2 regions of the Paenibacillus sp. FSL M7-0134 genome follow, and region 1 is predicted to be linked to the other one. Evidence: predicted binding sites of a transcription regulator. Region 1 holds the regulator's gene; the other holds the start of a gene.
The links. Region 1 encodes CtsR, which represses protease genes until heat stress. Its sites were predicted from a motif close to ATGGTCAATAAAGGTCAAACA; they were not measured.
Positions count from the first base shown of each region.

Region 2: a site for CtsR is predicted at 6,911-6,931, ahead of clpP (ATP-dependent Clp endopeptidase proteolytic subunit ClpP). Genes of this name have one in related genera too.

Region 1 is NZ_JBBOXV010000001.1:386,064-396,680, forward strand. It holds gene disA (DNA integrity scanning diadenylate cyclase DisA) at 1-928, opposite strand, end outside; gene radA (DNA repair protein RadA) at 941-2,314, opposite strand; gene clpC (ATP-dependent protease ATP-binding subunit ClpC) at 2,555-4,999, opposite strand; gene NSQ58_RS01730 (protein arginine kinase) at 5,044-6,108, opposite strand; gene NSQ58_RS01735 (UvrB/UvrC motif-containing protein) at 6,137-6,661, opposite strand; gene NSQ58_RS01740 (CtsR family transcriptional regulator) at 6,731-7,195, opposite strand; gene NSQ58_RS01745 (GNAT family N-acetyltransferase) at 7,736-8,923, opposite strand; rRNA gene rrf (5S ribosomal RNA) at 9,088-9,204, opposite strand; rRNA gene NSQ58_RS01755 (23S ribosomal RNA) at 9,356-10,617, opposite strand, start outside.
Region 2 is NZ_JBBOXV010000001.1:1,321,011-1,331,627, forward strand. It holds gene NSQ58_RS05810 (ROK family glucokinase) at 1-359, shown strand, start outside; gene rapZ (RNase adapter RapZ) at 438-1,337, shown strand; gene NSQ58_RS05820 (gluconeogenesis factor YvcK family protein) at 1,350-2,336, shown strand; gene whiA (DNA-binding protein WhiA) at 2,342-3,286, shown strand; gene NSQ58_RS05830 (HPr family phosphocarrier protein) at 3,423-3,692, shown strand; gene NSQ58_RS05835 (SIMPL domain-containing protein) at 3,965-4,726, shown strand; gene NSQ58_RS05840 (PdaC/SigV domain-containing protein) at 4,966-6,075, shown strand; gene clpP (ATP-dependent Clp endopeptidase proteolytic subunit ClpP) at 6,202-6,798, opposite strand; tRNA gene NSQ58_RS05850 (tRNA-Arg) at 7,009-7,083, opposite strand; gene NSQ58_RS05855 (sugar-binding transcriptional regulator) at 7,353-8,390, shown strand; gene gap (type I glyceraldehyde-3-phosphate dehydrogenase) at 8,485-9,495, shown strand; gene NSQ58_RS05865 (phosphoglycerate kinase) at 9,616-10,617, shown strand, end outside.

The DNA.
Region 1 (10,617 bases):
CCAGATTATGAATAATCACATTCGGCAAACGCGGTATCTTGTTCAGTACCCGATAGCCGCGTGCAGCAATATACTCTTCTGATGTCGCAGCTGAAGAAGGGTAGCCTAGTAAACGTACAATATGATTCACATCCAACAATTCGTCGTCCGTAGAACGTTTGAGTCCCAATATAATTTCACGAATCTTCTCGTCGCTATCGTCTTTGGCATAATCCTTATACAGCAACCATGCTTCTTCCTCAATGTTGCTGACAAGCTCTTCCATCTGCATACTAATCAGACGGCCCTCATTTCCGAGCTCGTTAATAAATCGTTTGATCTCCATTTTGATGCGCAGCACCATTTCGATCCGCTGGATGACATTAACGACCTCCGGCATGGTAACCAGCTCTTCAAATTCAGAAGCTGTCAAATTCGTAGAGGCTTGCCCCAACACGGATCTATATTTCTCTAACGTCTGAATAGCCTGATTGGCTTTCGTCAAAATAACCCCGATTTCCTTGAGCGCATACCGTAATGTCCCCTGATACAAGGTAATAATATTACGCCGCTGGGAAATAGAAACCACTAGTTTGCCAGTCTGCTTTGCAACTCGTTCTGCTGTCCGGTGCCGAATTCCTGTTTCAATTGAAGAAATGGAGGAGTCCGGAATCAGTTGCGTATTGGCATATAAAATTCGTTTTAAATCCTCGCTCAATATGATTGCGCCGTCCATTTTAGCCAACTCATACAAATAATTCGGCGAAAAATCACAATTAATGGAGAAACCGCCATCCACCACTTCCATAACTTCTGGGCTATAGCCAACGACCAGAAGAGCACCCGTTTTGGCACGCAAAACGTTTTCCAACCCGTCGCGAAAGGGAGTTCCCGGTGCCACAAGCCGCAGCAAATCGTTCATTTTATCCAGTTGGCTCGCTTCTTTCATTCTCAATGCCCCCTAATCTAATGCGGCTGCCAGTGCATCTGCCACCGTTCCTACTCCTATAATTTGAATCCCTTTCGGATGTGTCCAGCCCTTCAAGCTTTTCTCCGGCATGATCACCCGTTTGAAACCTAGTTTCTCCGCTTCCCGTACTCGCTGTTCTGCTCGGGATACCGCACGCACCTCACCTGTCAGTCCCACCTCGCCAAAAATCACGTCGTACGGCTTGGTAGGAGCATCCCTAAAGCTGGAAGCAATGCTCACAGCTATAGCCAAATCCACCGCCGGTTCATCCAACTTCACGCCTCCAGCTACGTTGAGATAGGCGTCCTGGTTTTGCAAAAACATGCCCATCCGCTTTTCTAGCACGGCTATGATTAATCCCATTCGATGATGATCGACTCCTGTGCCCATTCGGCGCGGAGATGGAAAATGCGTAGCTGCAATCAATGCTTGCAGTTCAACCAATACAGGTCGGGTTCCTTCCATACTGGCTACAACAGTAGAACCCGCTACCCCCAGTGGTCGTTCAGACAGGAATAGTTCAGAAGGATTTGACACCTCACGCAAACCGCTTTCAGCCATTTCAAAAATACCAATTTCATTTGTAGAACCGAAACGGTTTTTAACTGCACGCAAAAGCCGATACGTATGATGACGCTCTCCTTCAAAATAAAGCACACAATCAACCATATGTTCCAACAAACGTGGACCTGCAATGGCCCCTTCCTTGGTCACATGTCCTACCAATACCGTAGCAATACCTAGCCCCTTGGCAATTCGCATAAAGCGTGAAGTACACTCCCGCACCTGAGCCACACTACCTGGTGCACTCGTCACCTCAGGCAAATATACGGTCTGTATCGAGTCGATGACCAAAAATTCCGGCTTCAAGCTGTCCACCGCTTCTTCAATCGTCTCCAAATTCGTCTCACATAATACGTATAGGCTGGGGGACAAGGCACCGAGCCGATCTGCACGTAGTTTCGTTTGACGGACAGATTCCTCACCAGACACGTACAGCACCTTTAAACCAGTTAAAGCTAGCTCATTAGATGTTTGCAGCATAAGCGTAGATTTACCGATTCCCGGATCACCGCCCACCAAAACGAGTGAACCCGGCACCACACCTCCACCGAGTACTCGATTCAATTCGCCAATTCCCGTCAAAATTCGTGTTTCTTTGCCACTCTCCACCTCTATAATAGGCAGTGGCTTGTCTTTTGTGCTATGAGTAAGAAGGGAAGACCCCATTCCTTGAGTTTTTACAACGCTTTCCGTTTCTTCGACCATGGAATTCCACGCCTGGCATCCAGGACATTTTCCGTACCATTTGGGCGATTCATAACCACATTCCGTACAGGAAAATTTAGTTTTCACTTTAGCCATACTTTATTCCTGGGCTCCTTATTGACGACGATAATGTCAAATTTATGTTCATACAGCCCAGAAAGAGCTGTAACAATAAAAGTTTACCATTGAAGCTTGGCGGACGTAAAGCAATATCACAAACTTTCCCAAAGCATTTACCCAACCATTTCACCGTGTTTTATACATAAAAAGGGTGTCTTCGCAATAGCTTTCCAGCCTGCGAGACACCCTTTTCTACTATTTATTTAGTAAACTGCTTTAGGACTTGGCAGATACATTATCCTTTTTCGTTACAGTCAATGCACCATTCTCCTCATCAATGAAGAGAGAGTCACCCTTAGTAATGTTGCCAGTCAACAGTTCCTCGGACAGGCGATCTTCAATATGCTTCTGGATTGCACGACGCAATGGACGCGCACCATACGCTGGATCAAAGCCTTCCTTGGCAAGGAATTTTTTAGCGTTGTCTGTCAACTCGAAGTCCACCTCATACTCATTCAGACGCTTACGCAGCTCCTCAGACATGAGTGACACAATTTCGGCAATATGTTTTTCTTCGAGAGAATGGAAAACGATAATTTCATCAATCCGGTTCAAGAACTCAGGACGGAAGCTTTTCTTCAGTTCATCCATCACTTTGCCCTTCATATTATCGTAATCCGCCCCAGCGTCCACTACAGCTGTAAAACCAAGCGTGGAGTTACGTTTAATCGCCTGTGCACCAACATTAGATGTTAGGATGATGAGTGTGTTACGGAAATCGACGACACGACCTTTGGAATCTGTTAGACGACCATCTTCCAGCACTTGCAGAAGAATATTGAATACTTCTGGGTGTGCTTTTTCAATTTCATCCAGCAACACAACAGAGTATGGCTTACGACGTACCTTCTCAGTCAGCTGACCGCCTTCTTCATATCCAACGTACCCTGGAGGTGCTCCTACCAGACGGGACGTGGAGTGCTTCTCCATATATTCGGACATATCAATACGGATAACCGCATTTTCATCTCCAAACATGGATTCAGCCAAGGCGCGTGCCAATTCTGTTTTACCAACCCCAGTTGGGCCGAGGAAAATAAAGGAACCAATTGGACGCTTCGGATCTTTCAGTCCGGCACGTGCCCGGCGAATCGCCCGGCTTACTGCCTTAACTGCTTCATCCTGTCCAATTACCCGCTCATGCAGCAACTCTTCCATATTCAACAAGCGGTGTGTTTCTTCCTCTTTCAGCTTGCTGACTGGAACACCTGTCCAGATTGCAACGACCTGAGCGATATCCTCTGGTGTAACTTCAGAATCTGTACGACCCTGTTGTTCTTTCCATTGGTTTTTCGTCACGTCTAGCTCTTCACGGATTTTTTGCTCTGTATCACGCAACGCTGCCGCTTTTTCAAACTCCTGACTTTGTACCGCTGAATCCTTTTCCTTACGGATATCTTCCAGACGGTTTTCCAGCTGTTTCAGGTTTGGCGGTACAGTGTAAGAATTCAGCCTTACTTTGGAGCCCGCTTCATCAATAAGGTCAATAGCCTTATCTGGCAGGAAGCGGTCGGTGATATAACGATCTGACAATTTTACAGCCGCTTCAATAGCCTCATCTGTGATCTTTACACGGTGATGCGCTTCGTAACGGTCACGCAGGCCGTACAAGATTTGAATCGCCTCTTCTGGAGAAGGCTGATCCACTGTAATTGGTTGAAAACGACGCTCCAAAGCAGCATCTTTCTCAATATATTTGCGGTATTCATCCAGCGTGGTCGCACCGATGCATTGCAGCTCGCCACGTGCCAGAGCAGGCTTAAGGATGTTGGACGCATCAATTGCGCCTTCCGCTCCACCAGCACCAATCAGCGTATGCAGCTCATCAATGAACAATACGATATTACCCGCTTGACGAATCTCGTCCATAATTTTTTTCAAACGATCCTCGAATTCACCACGATACTTGGTGCCTGCTACCACAGAACCCATATCCAGTGTCATTACGCGCTTGTCGCGTAACGTTTCGGGAATCTCATTTGCTATAATTTTTTGGGCCAATCCTTCGGCAATCGCTGTTTTACCTACCCCAGGCTCACCGATCAGAACCGGATTGTTCTTTGTACGGCGGCTGAGCACCTGAATTACGCGTTCAATTTCCTTGCTACGCCCAATAACAGGGTCCAGGTTGTTTTCCTTCGCAGATGCCGTCAGATCGCGTGCCAGACTGTCCAGAGTTGGCGTGCTGACATTAGCTGGAGCACCGTGATGGCTGGAAACAGCCTCGCTGCTGCCGAGCAATTGAAGCACTTGCTGACGCGCTTTGTTCAGACTGATGCCCAAGTTGTTCAGTACACGCGCTGCTACGCCTTCACCTTCACGAATAAGACCAAGCAAAATATGTTCTGTACCTACATAGGTATGGCCCAGTTTGCGGGCTTCATCCATAGACAGTTCGATGACTTTTTTGGCGCGTGGAGTATAGGCAATGTTCGTCGGTTGCTCTTGACCGCGTCCAATCAGCGTTTCCACTTCATCCTGGATTTTTTCCAGTCCCAGCCCTAAACCGATTAAGGCTTTCGCGGCTATTCCTTCACCTTCACGAATGAGGCCTAGCAAAATGTGCTCTGTGCCAATGTTGTTGTGTCCCAATCGAACAGCTTCTTCCTGAGCCAAAGCAAGCACTTTCTGTGCACGTTCCGTAAATCTTCCAAACATCATATATCCTGCACCTCCACAGTGTGTATTTCAGATCATTCTATATATTAAAGGGTTGTGCCTAATTTTTGCCGGATCAGCTTCGCCCGGTACATATCGCGCTCTTCGGTATTCATTTTATCCCCAAAGCTTTTTTGCAGGAACCCGGGTTGTGTCATCACATTCAGCTCATTCATCGCTGCGGTGGAAGGACGCTCCAAAATCCCTAAATCTACGCCAAGACGTACATCGGATAGCCGCTGTGCAGCCTCCTTGGAATCCAATACTGCTGCATATGACAAAATACCGAATGAACGCATCACCCGATCTGTAATTCGCAGCATAGATTCATTCATTAGCCTTTCTCTGGCAGAACGCTCGTGCTCAATAATTTGTAGCACCACGCCATGTAGATTCTCAATAATCTCCGCTTCGGTTTGTCCCAGTGTAATCTGATTAGATACCTGAAACAAATTTCCGACCGCTTCGCTGCCTTCACCGTAAATGCCACGAACTGTAAGACCTACCTGTGAAACAGCAGACAATATACGATTGATTTGATGAGTCATAACTAATGCAGGCAAATGCATCATCACCGAAGCTCTCATACCTGTGCCGACATTCGTCGGACAACTGGTCAGAAAACCTCTCCGATCATCAAATGCATAATCAACATGCGCTTCAAATGCATCATCAATAATCATAGCGCGTTCCCAAGCTTCCCTAACCTGACATCCCGGATATAAGCACTGGATACGCAGATGATCCTCTTCGTTTATCATAACACTAACCGATTCATCATCGCTAATTAAAACAGCACCGTTACGAGATTCGTTCGCCAAATTTGGACTAATCAAATGCTTCTCAACCAGCACCTGCTTGTCGATCTCATCCAACTCGGATATTTTCAACGTATGAAAAGTACCAAAACCGCCTAAATCATCATACTGAAGGATATCCGTCAATCGTTGAAGTGCTTCTTCCGACTGCTGATTGGTAGCAAGCATGGGAAAAGGCAGATGCTGCAAGTTACGCGCAATTCTCACCCGGCTGCTAATGACAATCTCCGAATCCGCAGCATCACCACGCATCCAGTCACTTAGCGGCTTCTCCGTAAACCGAATATTGGGCATTACGCATCCCTCCTACTCTTCACAAACTTTACTCTTCAGTCATTTCTTTTTCAAGCTCTCTGATTTGATCCCTAAGCTCAGCAGCTGATTCAAATTCTTCCTGTACAATATGCTGTTGCATCTCTTTTTTCAAATCGTCAATTTGCCGTTTAACCTTCAGTCGGCCTCCAGTGCGAACCGGAACTTTACCAACATGATTCGTACTGCCATGCACACGCTTGAACAGAGGGTCCAGACGACTATCAAAATATTGATAGCACGACGGGCATCCGAAACGTCCCAGCTTACTAAACTGTGCATAGGTCATGCCACAATCCTTGCATTGCAGGTTCTGCGGACCACTGTGGCCTGGAGACTGGCTCTTTGTACTGGAGTCAAAATCCAGCATCCCCGACAACAAGCTATGAATCGAAAAGCCGTTAGGTGTTCCAGGGATCATCTCCCCTTTTTCCTTGGCACACGTCTCACAAATATGAAACTCTGTCTTTTCGCCATTCACAATTTTGGTGAAATGCAAAGTTGCCGGCCGCATATTACATTCTTGGCACAGCATAAAAGCACCTCCTTCAATGTCAGGATTTATACCAATCCCTACATCCAAACGTTAGTCTCTTTCCACACACTATTTGGTCGCCAGCAACGAAATCAGCATAGCCTTAAGCAATCTTGCTCGCAGTTGATCACGATAGGGAAGCTTCAGTAATAATGTATCCCTTGATAAAGCAGCCTTCATTAAATTAGCTTCCCTTTTGCTTAAAAAATGGGCTTCCTCTAACTGATAAATCAGTCCTTCGGCTGCCGATTGGCTTATTTCCTCCCCGATGCTCTGATGAAGATGTGTATGGATGGCATGCTGTGCAGGCAGCTGAATTCGCTGAATACGAATGTAGCCCCCACCACCGCGTTTACTTTCCACCACATAGCCTTTTTCCAGCGTAAACCGGGTGCTAATTACATAATTAATTTGCGACGGCACGCAGGAAAAGCGGTCAGCCAGATCATTGCGCTGAATCTCCACTAAACCTTGGGGACTTTCCAGCAATATACTCTTCAAATATTGTTCAATAATATCGGAAACATTGCGCATTTCATCATCCTCCACTAACGGAAACGCAAGTATTCAAGTACATTTCACGCTCCACAGAGTCCGCCGTATATTGAACTTAACCAAACGGTAAAGTCACGAATCTAAGCTGTATTCAGGCTATTGCCTGATCTACATCCATTGGAATTGTACCGTTTTGTCTCTAGTGTGGCCTTTATTTGCGATTAATCATACACTTCTCTTATGTTCATAAGAGTCAGCTCCTAACTATACGCAAATCATTTCGATCCTCATTTACTTCTTTGCTATCAAAATCACCTTATACAGCTAATCCATCAGCATAGTACTTCTACAGAATCGCACTAGGCTTGATTGACTTTGACTTTCTTTGACTATATTCATATTATAGCACATTATTCATTTTTGCCAAGGGGTCAATACCATTTTTCGCAATCTAATTATGTTTTATACAATACCATAAAAAAACTCTTCCCATTACAGAAAGAGTTTTGAAAATTATGATAACCACACAAGTTATGTTCCCTGAAAGATGGAGCCTAAGAAGAACTAAATGGGCCTTTATCAGAAAAAATCCAATAAGAACGTTTGTTTTACCGGTATTACACGTTTAAGGGCAGACACAGACTCACTGCTGCCTTCAATACGCCCCCATTTATACAGATCATCAGCCTGCTGGTAGCCAAGCATCAGAGTCGTCAGTGACTGAATCCCAAGTTTCAAGTCAGCTACTATGGCGTTTTCAGATAAATTGCTTATATCCACTCTCTCCAGATGTCCTTGCCCCTCCGTAGTAATCGTTAATCTCCATAATCCATCATTCCATGGAGCATACCGATCAGTCAGATTTAAGGTTAAACTTGTTTCTTCTCCAATCTGTTCAAAAGGGTATCTTTCTATAAAAGCAGCTGCATCCACAATACGACCCATAAAATAAGGCACAGTTTCCTGTTGAATTCGTGGATCATCGAGTAAAAATGGCAGATTGTCATCTGCTGGAACGTAATTAAATTTACCTTGGGCTATCATTGAGTCATGATTTGCAAAATAAGTCCATAAAGCCCGACGAGCCGTCTCATTTTCATATACCAACTCATCACAATTCAACTGTTTATCTTCAATTTTGTATAGTGCATATCCCTGAGGATCGCCTGTTTCAGAGTAATATACCGCAGTTCGATAGTTCTCATTTAAAATCCGCTCTTGCCACCATTCCTTATCTCGTACCAGCGTGCCATTATAACGAGATGCATACGCTTGATACACTTGGTCCAGTTCTGAAATATCTTTGACATCGCGTTTGACTGTACCTTCTGTTTTAAGTTTTGCAGGGAATTTATCAATGGGAATGACGTACTTTTTATATTCAATATACGTTTCCCATCCAAATTTACGATAGAAGGCAAAGGAGAATGGATGCAGAAAAGAAAGGCTTTGTCCCGCAGACTTCATTTCTTCAAGCGCATGCGTCAACAAACGTGACACCATGCCTCCGCGACGCTTTTCTGGCCATGTTGCCACACCAGCAATGCCCCCCATATCAAAAACCTGACCGTTTATGTATACCTGTAGGGGTAACAAAGTCAGTTTAGCATTCAAGTCATGTCCGTCGAATATTCCCCATGTTTGCTTTGGTTTGAATTTCTTCTTGGATTTTTCCAGATCCTCCAGGGACATTGTAAACTGAAAAGCATATTGAGATAATTCAATAGCCGCTTCAAATTCCTCACGTTGTAATTGTCTGATCTCCATAACTTCGTCACCTCGCTCGTATACTTGGGCATCCATAAAAAAGATTATACACTTAGAGTGTGGCAAAGCCTCTTCCCTCTGTCAACCTTAGAAGCAGGTGGCCATCTAAAAACACATAAAAAAAGGATGATAATCTCATTGAGATTATCATCCTTTTCACTTTTGCTTGGCGACGTCCTACTCTCCCAGGACCCTGCGGTCCAAGTACCATCGGCGCTGGAGGGCTTAACGGTCGTGTTCGGGATGGGAACGTGTGGAACCCCTCCGCTATCGCCACCAAACATGAATTTGCTGTGCAAATTCTACCGTACGGTTATTCGGTTCATCACTTATCGTGTGAATGAATAGCCATGCGCTTATCATATGTCACTTGTACATACCTTCAAGGTTACACCCTGAAAACTGGATCCGAAACTTATTTGCGTTTTATTTTAGGATAAGCCCTCGACCGATTAGTATTGGTCAGCTCCATGCATTACTGCACTTCCACCCCCAACCTATCTACCTCGTCGTCTTCAAGGGGTCTTACTAATTGGGAAATCTCATCTTGAGGGGGGCTTCACGCTTAGATGCTTTCAGCGCTTATCCCTTCCGTACATAGCTACCCAGCGGTGCTCCTGGCGGAACAACTGGTACACCAGCGGTACGTCCATCCCGGTCCTCTCGTACTAAGGACAGCTCCTCTCAAATTTCCTACGCCCACGACAGATAGGGACCGAACTGTCTCACGACGTTCTGAACCCAGCTCGCGTACCGCTTTAATGGGCGAACAGCCCAACCCTTGGGACCTACTTCAGCCCCAGGATGCGATGAGCCGACATCGAGGTGCCAAACCTCCCCGTCGATGTGGACTCTTGGGGGAGATAAGCCTGTTATCCCCAGGGTAGCTTTTATCCGTTGAGCGATGGCCCTTCCATGCGGTACCACCGGATCACTAAGCCCGACTTTCGTCCCTGCTCGACTTGTAGGTCTCGCAGTCAAGCTCCCTTCTGCCTTTGCACTCTTCGAATGATTTCCAACCATTCTGAGGGAACCTTGGGGCGCCTCCGTTACTCTTTAGGAGGCGACCGCCCCAGTCAAACTGCCCACCTGACACTGTCCTCGCACCGGATCACGGTACCAAGTTAGAACCTAGATACGATCAGGGTGGTATCCCAAGGATGCCTCCCTTCAAGCTGGCGCTCAAAGTTCTACGGCTCCCACCTATCCTGTACAGATCGTACCCAAATTCAATATCAAGCTGCAGTAAAGCTCCATGGGGTCTTTCCGTCTTGTCGCGGGTAACCTGCATCTTCACAGGTATTAAAATTTCACCGGATCTCTCGTTGAGACAGCGCCCAAGTCGTTACGCCATTCGTGCGGGTCAGAATTTACCTGACAAGGAATTTCGCTACCTTAGGACCGTTATAGTTACGGCCGCCGTTTACTGGGGCTTCGGTTCATAGCTTCGCCCGAAGGCTTACCACTCCCCTTAACCTTCCAGCACCGGGCAGGCGTCAGCCCGTATACTTCGCCTTGCGGCTTCGCACAGACCTGTGTTTTTGCTAAACAGTCGCTTGGGCCTTTTCACTGCGGCCCCCTCGGGCTATTCACCCTACCGAGGCACCCCTTCTCCCGAAGTTACGGGGTCATTTTGCCGAGTTCCTTAACGAGAGTTCTTCCGCGCGCCTTAGAATTCTCTTCTCGCCTACCTG
Region 2 (10,617 bases), 930 kb from region 1:
TGGCCAAGGACGCTGTGGAACGTGGCGACCGGACCTCTCTGGCGCTGGAAGATCAAATTGCTGCCAAGGAAGTATTTGATGCTGCTAAAGCCGGGGATGAAGTCGCTCTGCGTATCGTGAACCGTGCTGCTTTCTATTTGGGGAAATCTATGGCAGCAGTTGCCGCTGTGCTTAATCCAGAGTTGTTTATCATAGGTGGCGGTGTTTCCAAAGCAGGCGACTTTTTGTTTGAAGAGATGCGTCGCGTGTACACCAAACTGGCACCTGAGCCCCTTCAAAAAGGGGTATCGATTGTTCCAGCTGTGCTGGGCAATGATGCAGGTATCGTAGGGGCAGCTGGTTTGTTGCTACGTTCCTGATCCTGATCCTGATCCACAGGTTACTGATAATACGGGTACTGGCATAGAGCGAAGAAGCAAAAGGAGAGGGAAGTCCATATGACAGATAACCTAAAAAATGCTGCGCCGTGGGCAACGCTCATTATTATTACGGGGATGTCAGGCGCAGGGAAGACCATTGCGGTTCAGAGCCTGGAAGACTTGGGCTTCTTCTGCGTTGATAATTTGCCTCCTGTACTGATTCCCAAATTTGCCGAGTTGATTGAGCAGTCTAACGGTAAAATAGGCAAGGTGGCACTCGTAATTGATTTACGCGGACGAGAATTTTTCACCGCCTTGTCTGAATCGTTGAATTATATTAAAGATCATTTTACGATTCATTGTGAAATTTTATTCTTAAATGCGAATGATGGCGTTCTCGTACAGCGGTATAAGGAAAGCCGTAGACGTCATCCGCTGGCTCCAGACGGCATGCCTTTGGATGGGATTCGGTTGGAGCGCAAGATGTTGGAAGAATTAAAAAGCTCGGCTACACAGGTTATTGATACAAGTGTGATGAAGCCTGCAACCTTAAAGGCGAGGATTATTTCACGATTTTCTCATCTGGAGAGCAGTATGCTTTCCGTGAACATTACTTCTTTTGGCTTCAAGTATGGTATTCCCATTGATGCCGATCTTATATTCGATGTGCGCTTCCTGCCTAATCCCCACTATGTGGACCAACTACGTCCCCACACGGGACAGGATAGCGATGTATATGATTATGTCATGAAATGGCCCGAGACTCAGGCATTCTTGACCAAGTTGCTGGATATGTTACACTTTTTGATTCCGCAATATCGCAAAGAAGGCAAAAGCCAGGTCATTATCGGCATTGGCTGTACTGGCGGTAAGCATCGTTCTGTTGCAATATCGGAGTATTTAGGAAAAATGCTGGGTGCCAGCGAGACAGAATCTGTTTCTGTTTCGCATCGGGATGCTGATCGGGACCGGCATTAATGAGGTGAAATCATGAAAGAGACCGGATCACAACGGGAGCGCCCACGTATTGTTGTTATGGGCGGCGGAACCGGCTTGTCCGTCATGCTGCGGGGCTTAAAGCAAAAGCCGCTAGATATTACGGCTATTGTTACAGTCGCTGACGATGGCGGAAGCTCCGGGATTTTGCGCAGTGAGCTGCAGATGCCCCCTCCAGGGGATATTCGCAATGTGCTGACTGCCTTGGCTGACGTGGAACCAGTGATGTCAGATATGCTGAAATACCGTTTCGGTGCGGGATCAGGATTGTCAGGCCACAGCCTGGGTAATCTGATTTTAGCAGCGATGACCGATATATCGGGAGATTTTGTAACGGCGGTGCGTGAGCTTAGCCGTGTATTTGCTGTCCGGGGACGTGTGCTACCGGCAGCCGAGGAAGGCGTTGTGTTAAGCGCTGAGATGGAGGATGGAACGGTGATTACCGGGGAGTCCAAGATCCCGGAAGCGGGCGGACGCATCAAACGCGTCTTTCTTGAACCGACTCACGTGGAGCCGTTGCCTGAGGCTGTAGAGGCCATTAATGAAGCCGATGCGATTTTGATTGGCCCCGGCAGTCTATATACCAGCATATTACCAAATTTGCTTGTACCTAAACTCGCTGAAGCTGTAGTAAAATCAGACGCTATCAAAATATTTGTCTGTAACGTTATGACCCAGCCTGGCGAAACCGATGGTTATACGGTAGGAGATCACCTGCAAGCTATTTTTGAGCATGTAGGGCATCATCTCTTCGACTATGTCATTGTAAATAACGGAGAAATCCCACCCCAAGTACAGGAAATGTATGCCGAGCAGGGAGCCAAGCCAGTTCAAGTAGACATGGGCGAGCTGACCGACCGGGGATATAAAGTGGTGGCAGATACATTAGTTCTGTTCCGCACGTATTTACGGCATGATGCCGACAAATTGAGCCAGCATATTTACCAATTGGTACAAAACTGGATATTAAGAAGGAGGTGAGTCCCTTGTCCTTTGCGGCACAAACGAAAAAAGAGCTTACGATGATTGAAAGCCAGTCCTGCTGTGAGAAAGCGGAACTATCTGCACTTATACGTATGCTCGGATCCGTACAACTGTCGAATAAAAGGGTGATATTGGACGTGTCCACAGAAAATGCCGCGATTGCAAGGCGGATTTACTCCTTGATCAAGAAGCATTTTCAACTCCATATCGAACTGCTTGTACGGAAAAAAATGCGCTTGAAAAAAAATAATGTGTACATTGTCCGTATTCCCAATGGTGTGCAGCAACTGCTAAAGGATCTTTATATCGTCACAGAAGGTTTCTTATTCACTGACGGGATTAATCGGGATATCGTTCGGAAAAACTGTTGTAAGAGGGCTTATTTGCGGGGCGCCTTTATGGCAGGTGGCTCTGTCAACAATCCTGAAGGATCGTCTTACCACCTTGAAATTTCTTCGATGTATGAGGAGCATTGTCAGGCACTCGTTGATCTTGCGAATGAGTTTCACCTAAATGCTCGCTGTATTGAGCGAAAAAAAGGTTTTATTCTCTACATCAAGGAAGGCGAGAAGATCATTGAGCTGCTTAGCATCATTGGGGCGCATCAAGCCTTGTTCAAATTTGAAGATGTACGCATTATGCGCGATATGCGCAATTCCGTAAATCGCATTGTCAATTGTGAAACGGCTAATTTGAACAAGACGATTGGAGCTGCTGTCCGGCAAATTGAGAATATAAAGTTGCTGGAGAGGGAAGTTGGTTTGGAGACCTTGCCGGATAAACTGCGTGAAGTGGCAGAAATTCGTCTCGCTCATCCCGATTTGAATTTAAAAGAAGTCGGGGAAATGCTCAAAGGGGTCGTGAGTAAATCGGGTGTAAATCATCGGCTTCGCAAAATTGATGAGATGGCTGACAAAATCAGGGGCGAAAATGGCCTGATTCCGTAAAAAGAATGTCCGTGGGGCTTTCAGCCCCGGTTTTTTTAGTTTTTTTTCTAGTGTCTGTCCCGGGTTAATGTTATAATGTGATAAATAAAATGGAGTAAGTAGTGTCCAGATTTATTTGATGAGGGGGTAAGCTGACATGTCAAAACATCCGGTAGTCGTACGCTTGAAAACAGGACTGCACGCCAGACCTGCTGCGTTGTTCGTACAGGAAGCGAATAAATATTCATCTGAGATTTTTGTGGAAAAAGAAGACAAAAAGGTTAATGCCAAGAGCATCATGGGTATTATGAGTCTTGCCATCAGTACAGGTACTGAAATCAATATTAGTGCTGAAGGTGCGGACGCCGAACAGGCTGTAAACGCTTTAGTAAGTCTGGTTAGTAAGGTAGAGCTGGAAAATCAATAAACAAAGATTTGCTTTGTGATATGGTGTATGCTCTTAGTGAAAAGCCCCTTTGGGGCTTTTTTTGTATCCAGAAAAAAGTCTTCGAAAACTCCTCCGTTAACTGTTTTATGGATGGATTTGTTGAATATAGAGACTGTATTAAGTTCAAACTATAAATAATTAAAATCCCCGTGGTCATGCTCTGTTTCGGAAATTTGTACGCTTGGCTGCAACCTTTTTCCGTCTTTTCCGTCTGGAAGGTACAAACATTTTCAAGAAAGAGGTTGAATTCAATGAGACTTTGGACAAAAACAGTAGCCACGGCAGTTCTCGCAGGAGCATTAATGGCAGGGGGAGTAGCAGGCGGATTATGGACGGGGGCAGATCGTGCTTATGCTGCGTCAACAGCTTCGACGGTAAACGGTGTAATTAATGTGACTGGAAGCGGGGAAGTATTGGCGAAGCCCGATATTGCTTATCTCTCTATCGGTGTACAATCGGAAGGGAATACGGCAGCTGCTGCTCAAAAAGCCAATGCTACAAAATTGAACAAGGTTACACAACTGCTGAAAGAAAAGTGGAGCATTAGCGCAGATGACATTCAGACCAGCCAGTTTTATGTACAGCCTAACTACACCTATAACGAAAAAGAAGGGCAGAAGCTCAAAGGCTACACTGCCAACCATACACTTTCCGTCAAATACCGCGATTTGGATAAAATCGGTCAGTTGTTGGATGAGGCGACCAAGTCCGGAGCCAATAACGTAGATAATGTACGTTTTTCCGTGGAAGATCCTTCGACTTATGAAGAAGAAGCCATTACTAAGGCATTGGGAAGCGCACAATCTAAAGCCAGTGCTGTAGCTAAGGCAGCCAAACGAGGGTTAGGTGTCCTTGTGAGTGTGACGGTAGATGGCGGAGAAGCACAAATCTTTACACAACGTGAAAATGCCATGTCAAAATCGCTCTTGGACGTAGCAGGTGGCGGGACAGAGATACAATCGGGGCAAGTAACAGTGAAAGTTCAGGTGTCGGCTCAATACGAAATGAACTAATATAGATCATCAAACGAAGCCACAAGCGGCCTGCATCATGTGCAGGCTGGCTTGCTGGCTTTTTTTGTATACCGAAACCTTTTTGTAATGAGTCTGTCATAGCTAAGGGTTATTAGGTGTACATATTGAAATCGGAGAGTGTACAGATTGTAAACTACATACAATAGGGTATAGATATAATAATAAAAGTAGTTATCACACATAGACAATACAGATCATTAACAGGAGGAATATTTAATATGAGTAAGCATGCAAAAAAATGGGGTTCAGCACTGCTGGCGGCAGGGATTTTCGCAGGAGTCACAGCTGTTCCCGTTTCCTATATCCAGGCAGCATCGACGAAACAGCAGCAAGCGACAACACAGCAACCAGGAATCACCATCCAATGGAATGGTAAAACGTTGCCCGCTAAAGGTGTCCAAGTGAACGGGAGTACAATGATTCCGGTGGCCGCACTGCGCGACAGCTTGGGGATTCCAGTAAGCTATGATGCGAAAACAGCGACATATACCGTAGGTAGCGGGTACAATAAACTTTACATTATGGCTTCTTCCTCGGATGCCTACGTCAACGTCAATGGAATCAATACACGTAGTATGGATGCCAAACAGATCGCTGGGAAGCTATACATTCCTATGAGTTTGCTGAAAGACTATCTGGGCATAGATGCTCAATGGAATGCAGCTCAGAAAACAGTAACGCTGAGTAAAAGCCAGCTAAATCCGATTACAATTGCGTCTCAAACACTTCCAGCTTCGAGTAGTGCGAAGGTGTCCTACAAGATTAAGTACCCGCAAATCAGCGGTAGCCAGCTGAATTCTGAGGCTCAACAGGCCATTAACAATGTGCTTAAAAAGCATGCAGAAGGTATATTGGCAGCAGGCAAAAAGATGATGGCTGAGGGAGAGGCTACAACAGAAAGACCGTATGAGTTTGGAAATGATTTTGCGATTGCCTATAACAAAGATGGTATTCTGAGTGTGATTATGCAGGACTACTCGTATACGGGTGGCGCACATGGCATGACGGCACGTAAAGGATATACGTTTTCGCTAGCTGATGGTAAACTGCAGCAATTGTCTGACGTATTGAAGGCAAATCCGAACTACAAAAAGTTCCTCAATGCTGATTTGAAGAAAAAAATCGATGCACTTCAGGCTGGCGAAGGATTCGGCAAATTTAAAGAGCTGGCGGCAGATCAGAATTTTTATGTGACGAACAGTGGAGTAACAATCGTGTTTGATTTGTATGATTATGCGCCATACGCGTATGGAATTCCTGAGTTCACCTACTCGTTCGGTCAACTGCTGCCTCAAGGTGGAAAGCCTTTTGCGGGACAGAATGAATAGTAGAAATAAATAAGTCCAATTGTCTATAACCTAAAAAACAATAAAGCAAAAAAGCTGCCTACCGGATAAGGACATCCGGAGCAGCTTTTTCATTTACCAGTTATCGAAAGAGGTAAATTTCTTCTCTTATACACCTTCTGGAGAGGAGCTAGTTAGCACTTTATCAATAATACCGTATTCCTTGGCATCATCAGCAGACATGAAGTAGTCACGGTCTGTATCTTTTTCAATGCGCTCCAGTGGTTGGCCTGTGCGATCTGCGAGAATGCGGTTCAGTTTATCACGCATTTTCAGAATGCGGCGTGCGCGGATTTCGATATCCGTTGCCTGACCTTGTGCACCACCCAGGGGTTGGTGAATCATAATTTCACTGTTTGGCAAAGCGAAACGTTTACCTTTGGCGCCTGCATTCAGCAAAAACGCGCCCATGGAAGCCGCCATACCTACGCAAATCGTAGATACGTCAGGTTTAATGTATTGCATCGTATCGAAAATGGCCATACCAGCTGTAATGGAACCGCCAGGGCTGTTAATATACAAGTGAATATCTTTTTCAGGATCTTCGGCAGCCAAAAACAGCATTTGCGCAATTATAGAGTTGGCTACAACGTCATTGACGTCCGAGCCTAACAAAATAATGCGATCCTTTAACAGTCTGGAATAAATGTCATAGGCGCGTTCGCCGCGGTTACTTTGTTCTACTACCATAGGAACATAGCTCACGTCAAAAAACCTCCCTTAAATATCGTTAGTGGATTTGGTGGACATGCCGATTACACGTCCCTTATTTATAAACTGTTACCGTAATAACCACATGATAAACAATTTCAAACAAAAAGTCAAAGAAAGTCAAACTAATGATTAAAAAAAAGAGCCCTCAGCGCTCTTATTGGTTAAAACATTATATAGAAGCATCTAAGCGTTCATTTAAAATGGCGCGCCCGCGAGGAATCGAACCTCGATCTCAGGCTCCGGAGGCCTACGTCATATCCGTTGGACCACGGGCGCATAGTTGATTCAATGCAAACAACTAACTAATTAAACAGCTAATTGGAAACAAAGATGATTATATGATATACAGCAGTGAATTGCAAGCTTTTATTAAATGCGCATATTCAGATAAATGGTTGAGAAATATAGGTTCAGATAGACTTGCATATGGAGCAAATATTGGTTAAGATATACGTGGGACTTAAAAAGTTATCCCGGGACGTTTTGAGACCAGTTAGAGATAGAGCATTAGAGACAGAACTTAGAAGTGTGCGGGAGTGGAAAGCATGCGAAAGATATTAGAAATACAGAAGCAGCTTCTGCCCGACCTCATGGATGTTTTGAAAAAAAGGTACACGATCCTGCATCAGATTATGCTGTCCGATGTTGTTGGACGCAGAACACTGGCAGCTTCACTGAACATGACTGAGCGCGTGTTGCGCGCCGAAACCGATCTTCTTAAAGCTCAGGGGCTAATTGAGATTGAGAGTGTAGGCATGAAGGTGAGCAAAGCAGGACTGGATCTGCTGGAACAGCTGGAGCCGATTGCGAACAACTTGTTCGGCCTGTCCCAATTGGAGGACCAGATTCGTCAAGCCTATGGTTTGAGGAAGGTGGTTGTCGTTCCAGGGGATTCGGATGCTTCTCCGTTAACAAAGCAGGAGCTGGGGCGCGCTGGAGCAAAAGCGTTGCTGAGTGTTATGGACGACGAGGATGTGGTCGCTGTAACAGGTGGCACGACAATTGCCGACGTGGCGGAACAACTGGCACTACCTTCTAATGGCCCACTTAAGGGTGGGTGGTTTGTACCGGCACGCGGGGGTTTGGGAGAAAGCATGGAAATGCAGGCCAACACAATTGCTTCCACAATGGCTCGCAAGGTAGGCGCTCAATACCGTCTGCTCCATGTACCGGATTTGCTCAGCAATCATGCTTACAACTCCTTGCTTGAAGATACGAACATTCAGGATATATTGAACCTGATTCGCGAGAGTCGTATCATCATTCACGGGATAGGCAACGCCATAGCGATGGCACATAGACGTAAACTTGATCCCGAAACCTTTGCCCAGATCAGCAGTGAAGGAGCGGTAGCCGAATCGTTTGGTTATTACTTTAACGAAGATGGCGTCGTTGTTCACAGAATGCTGACGCTTGGACTCCGATTGGAGGACATTAGGCGTACCGATACGGTTCTAGGTGTAGCTGGAGGCAAAAACAAGGCGGCCGCTATTCATGCGGTACTGCGTTTCGGGCAAGAGGACATTCTAGTCACCGACGAAGGCGCTGCTGTTGAGATTGTAAGTCGTTATTTAAATGATTAATATAGGATTTATGAATAGTGTTGTCTTGACGGGCTTTCGGGTCTGTCTTGAATATATAAAACTAAACTAAACGAACTTTGGGAGGAACTCACTCATGACAGTTAAAGTTGGTATTAACGGTTTCGGACGTATTGGACGCCTTGCTTTCCGCCGGATTCAAAACGTGGAAGGTATTGAAGTAGTAGCAATCAATGACTTGACAGATTCCAAAATGTTGGCACATTTGTTGAAATATGATACAACACAAGGTAATTTCCAAGGACAAGTAGAAGTACATGACGGCTTCTTCAAAGTAAACGGTAAAGAAGTTAAAGTTTTGGCTAACCGCAACCCTGAAGAACTGCCTTGGGGAGACCTGGGTGTAGACATCGTTCTGGAATGTACAGGTTTCTTCACAACTAAAGAAGCTGCTGAGAAACATTTGAAAGGCGGCGCTAAAAAAGTTGTTATCTCCGCTCCAGCTACTGGCGACATGAAAACTGTCGTTTACAACGTAAACCATGAAATTCTGGACGGAACTGAAACTGTAATCTCCGGTGCTTCTTGCACAACAAACTGCCTGGCTCCTATGGCTAAAACACTGCAAGATAAATTTGGTATCGTTGAAGGTTTGATGACTACAATTCATGCTTACACTGGCGACCAAAACACTTTGGATGCTCCACATGCTAAAGGTGACTTCCGTCGTGCTCGTGCAGCAGCTGAAAACATCATCCCTAACACAACTGGTGCTGCTAAAGCAATCGGTTTGGTTATCCCTGAGTTGAAAGGTAAATTGGATGGCGCGGCTCAACGTGTTCCAGTACCTACAGGTTCCCTGACTGAGCTGGTAACAGTTCTGGAGAAAAACGTAACTGCTGAAGAAATCAACGCTGCGATGAAAGAAGCATCCGATCCTGAAACTTATGGATACACTGAAGATCAAATCGTTTCTTCCGACATCAAAGGTCTTACTTTCGGTTCTTTGTTTGATGCAACTCAAACTAAAGTTCTGACTGTTGGCGACAAACAACTGGTGAAAACTGTAGCTTGGTATGACAATGAAATGTCTTACACTGCACAATTGATCCGCACGTTGGAATACTTCGCAAAACTGGCTAAATAAGAACAGTCTTATTGAGCAACATCATAGAGCGGAAACAGGTTATTGTTTCCGCTCTTTATATATCAAATGTGCCTTGAATTCCTGATTCGTAAAATTATAAGGGTGCGGAGGAATATGGAGATGAACAAAAAGAGCGTACGTGATATAGAACTGAATGGAAAACGGGTGTTTGTTCGTGTAGATTTTAACGTTCCGGTTGAGGACGGTAAAATTACGGATGACAAGCGTATTCGTGAAACCTTGCCAACCATTAACTACCTGATTGAAAAAGGTGCAAAAGTTATTTTGGCGAGTCACTTTGGACGTCCAAAAGGTCAGGTTGTTGAATCCATGCGTCTGACTCCTGTTGGCGTACGTTTGTCTGAGCTGCTGAAAAAACCAGTAGTTAAAGTGGACGAATCGGTAGGCGAAGCTGTTAAAGCGAAAGTGGCTGAACTGCAAAACGGCGACGTGCTGTTGCTTGAAAATGTACGTTTCTATGCAGGGGAAGAAAAGAATGATCCTGAATTGGCGAAGCAATTTGCTGAATTGGCCGACGTTTTCGTGAATGACGCATTTGGTGCAGCACACCGTGCTCATGCTTCCACAGAAGGTATCGCGCATCTTCTTCCGGCTGTTTCCGGCTTGCTGATGGAGAAAGAATTGTCTGTAATCGGTAAAGCTCTTTCAAACCCAGATCGTCCTTTTACAGCCATTATCGGCGGTTCCAAGGTAAAAGACAAAATCGACGTGATTGACAACCTGCTGAACATTGCAGATAACGTAATCATTGGCGGTGGTTTGGCTTATACATTCTTCAAAGCTCAAGGTCATGAAGTGGGTCAATCCCTACTGGATGAATCCAAACTGGACGTAGCTCTTGGATTTATCGAAAAAGCGAAGAAGCTCGGCAAAAACTTCTACCTTCCGGTTGATATTGTTGTATCTGACGATTTCAGCGCTACGGCGAACACAAACATTGTGGATATCGACGGCATTCCTTCAGATTGGGAAGGCGTGGATATCGGACCGAAAACACGTAAAATCTATGCAGATGTGATCAAAAACTCCAAATTGGTTGTTTGGAATGGACCAATGGGTGTATTTGAAATCGAACCTTTCGCTGGTGGTACTCGTGAAGTA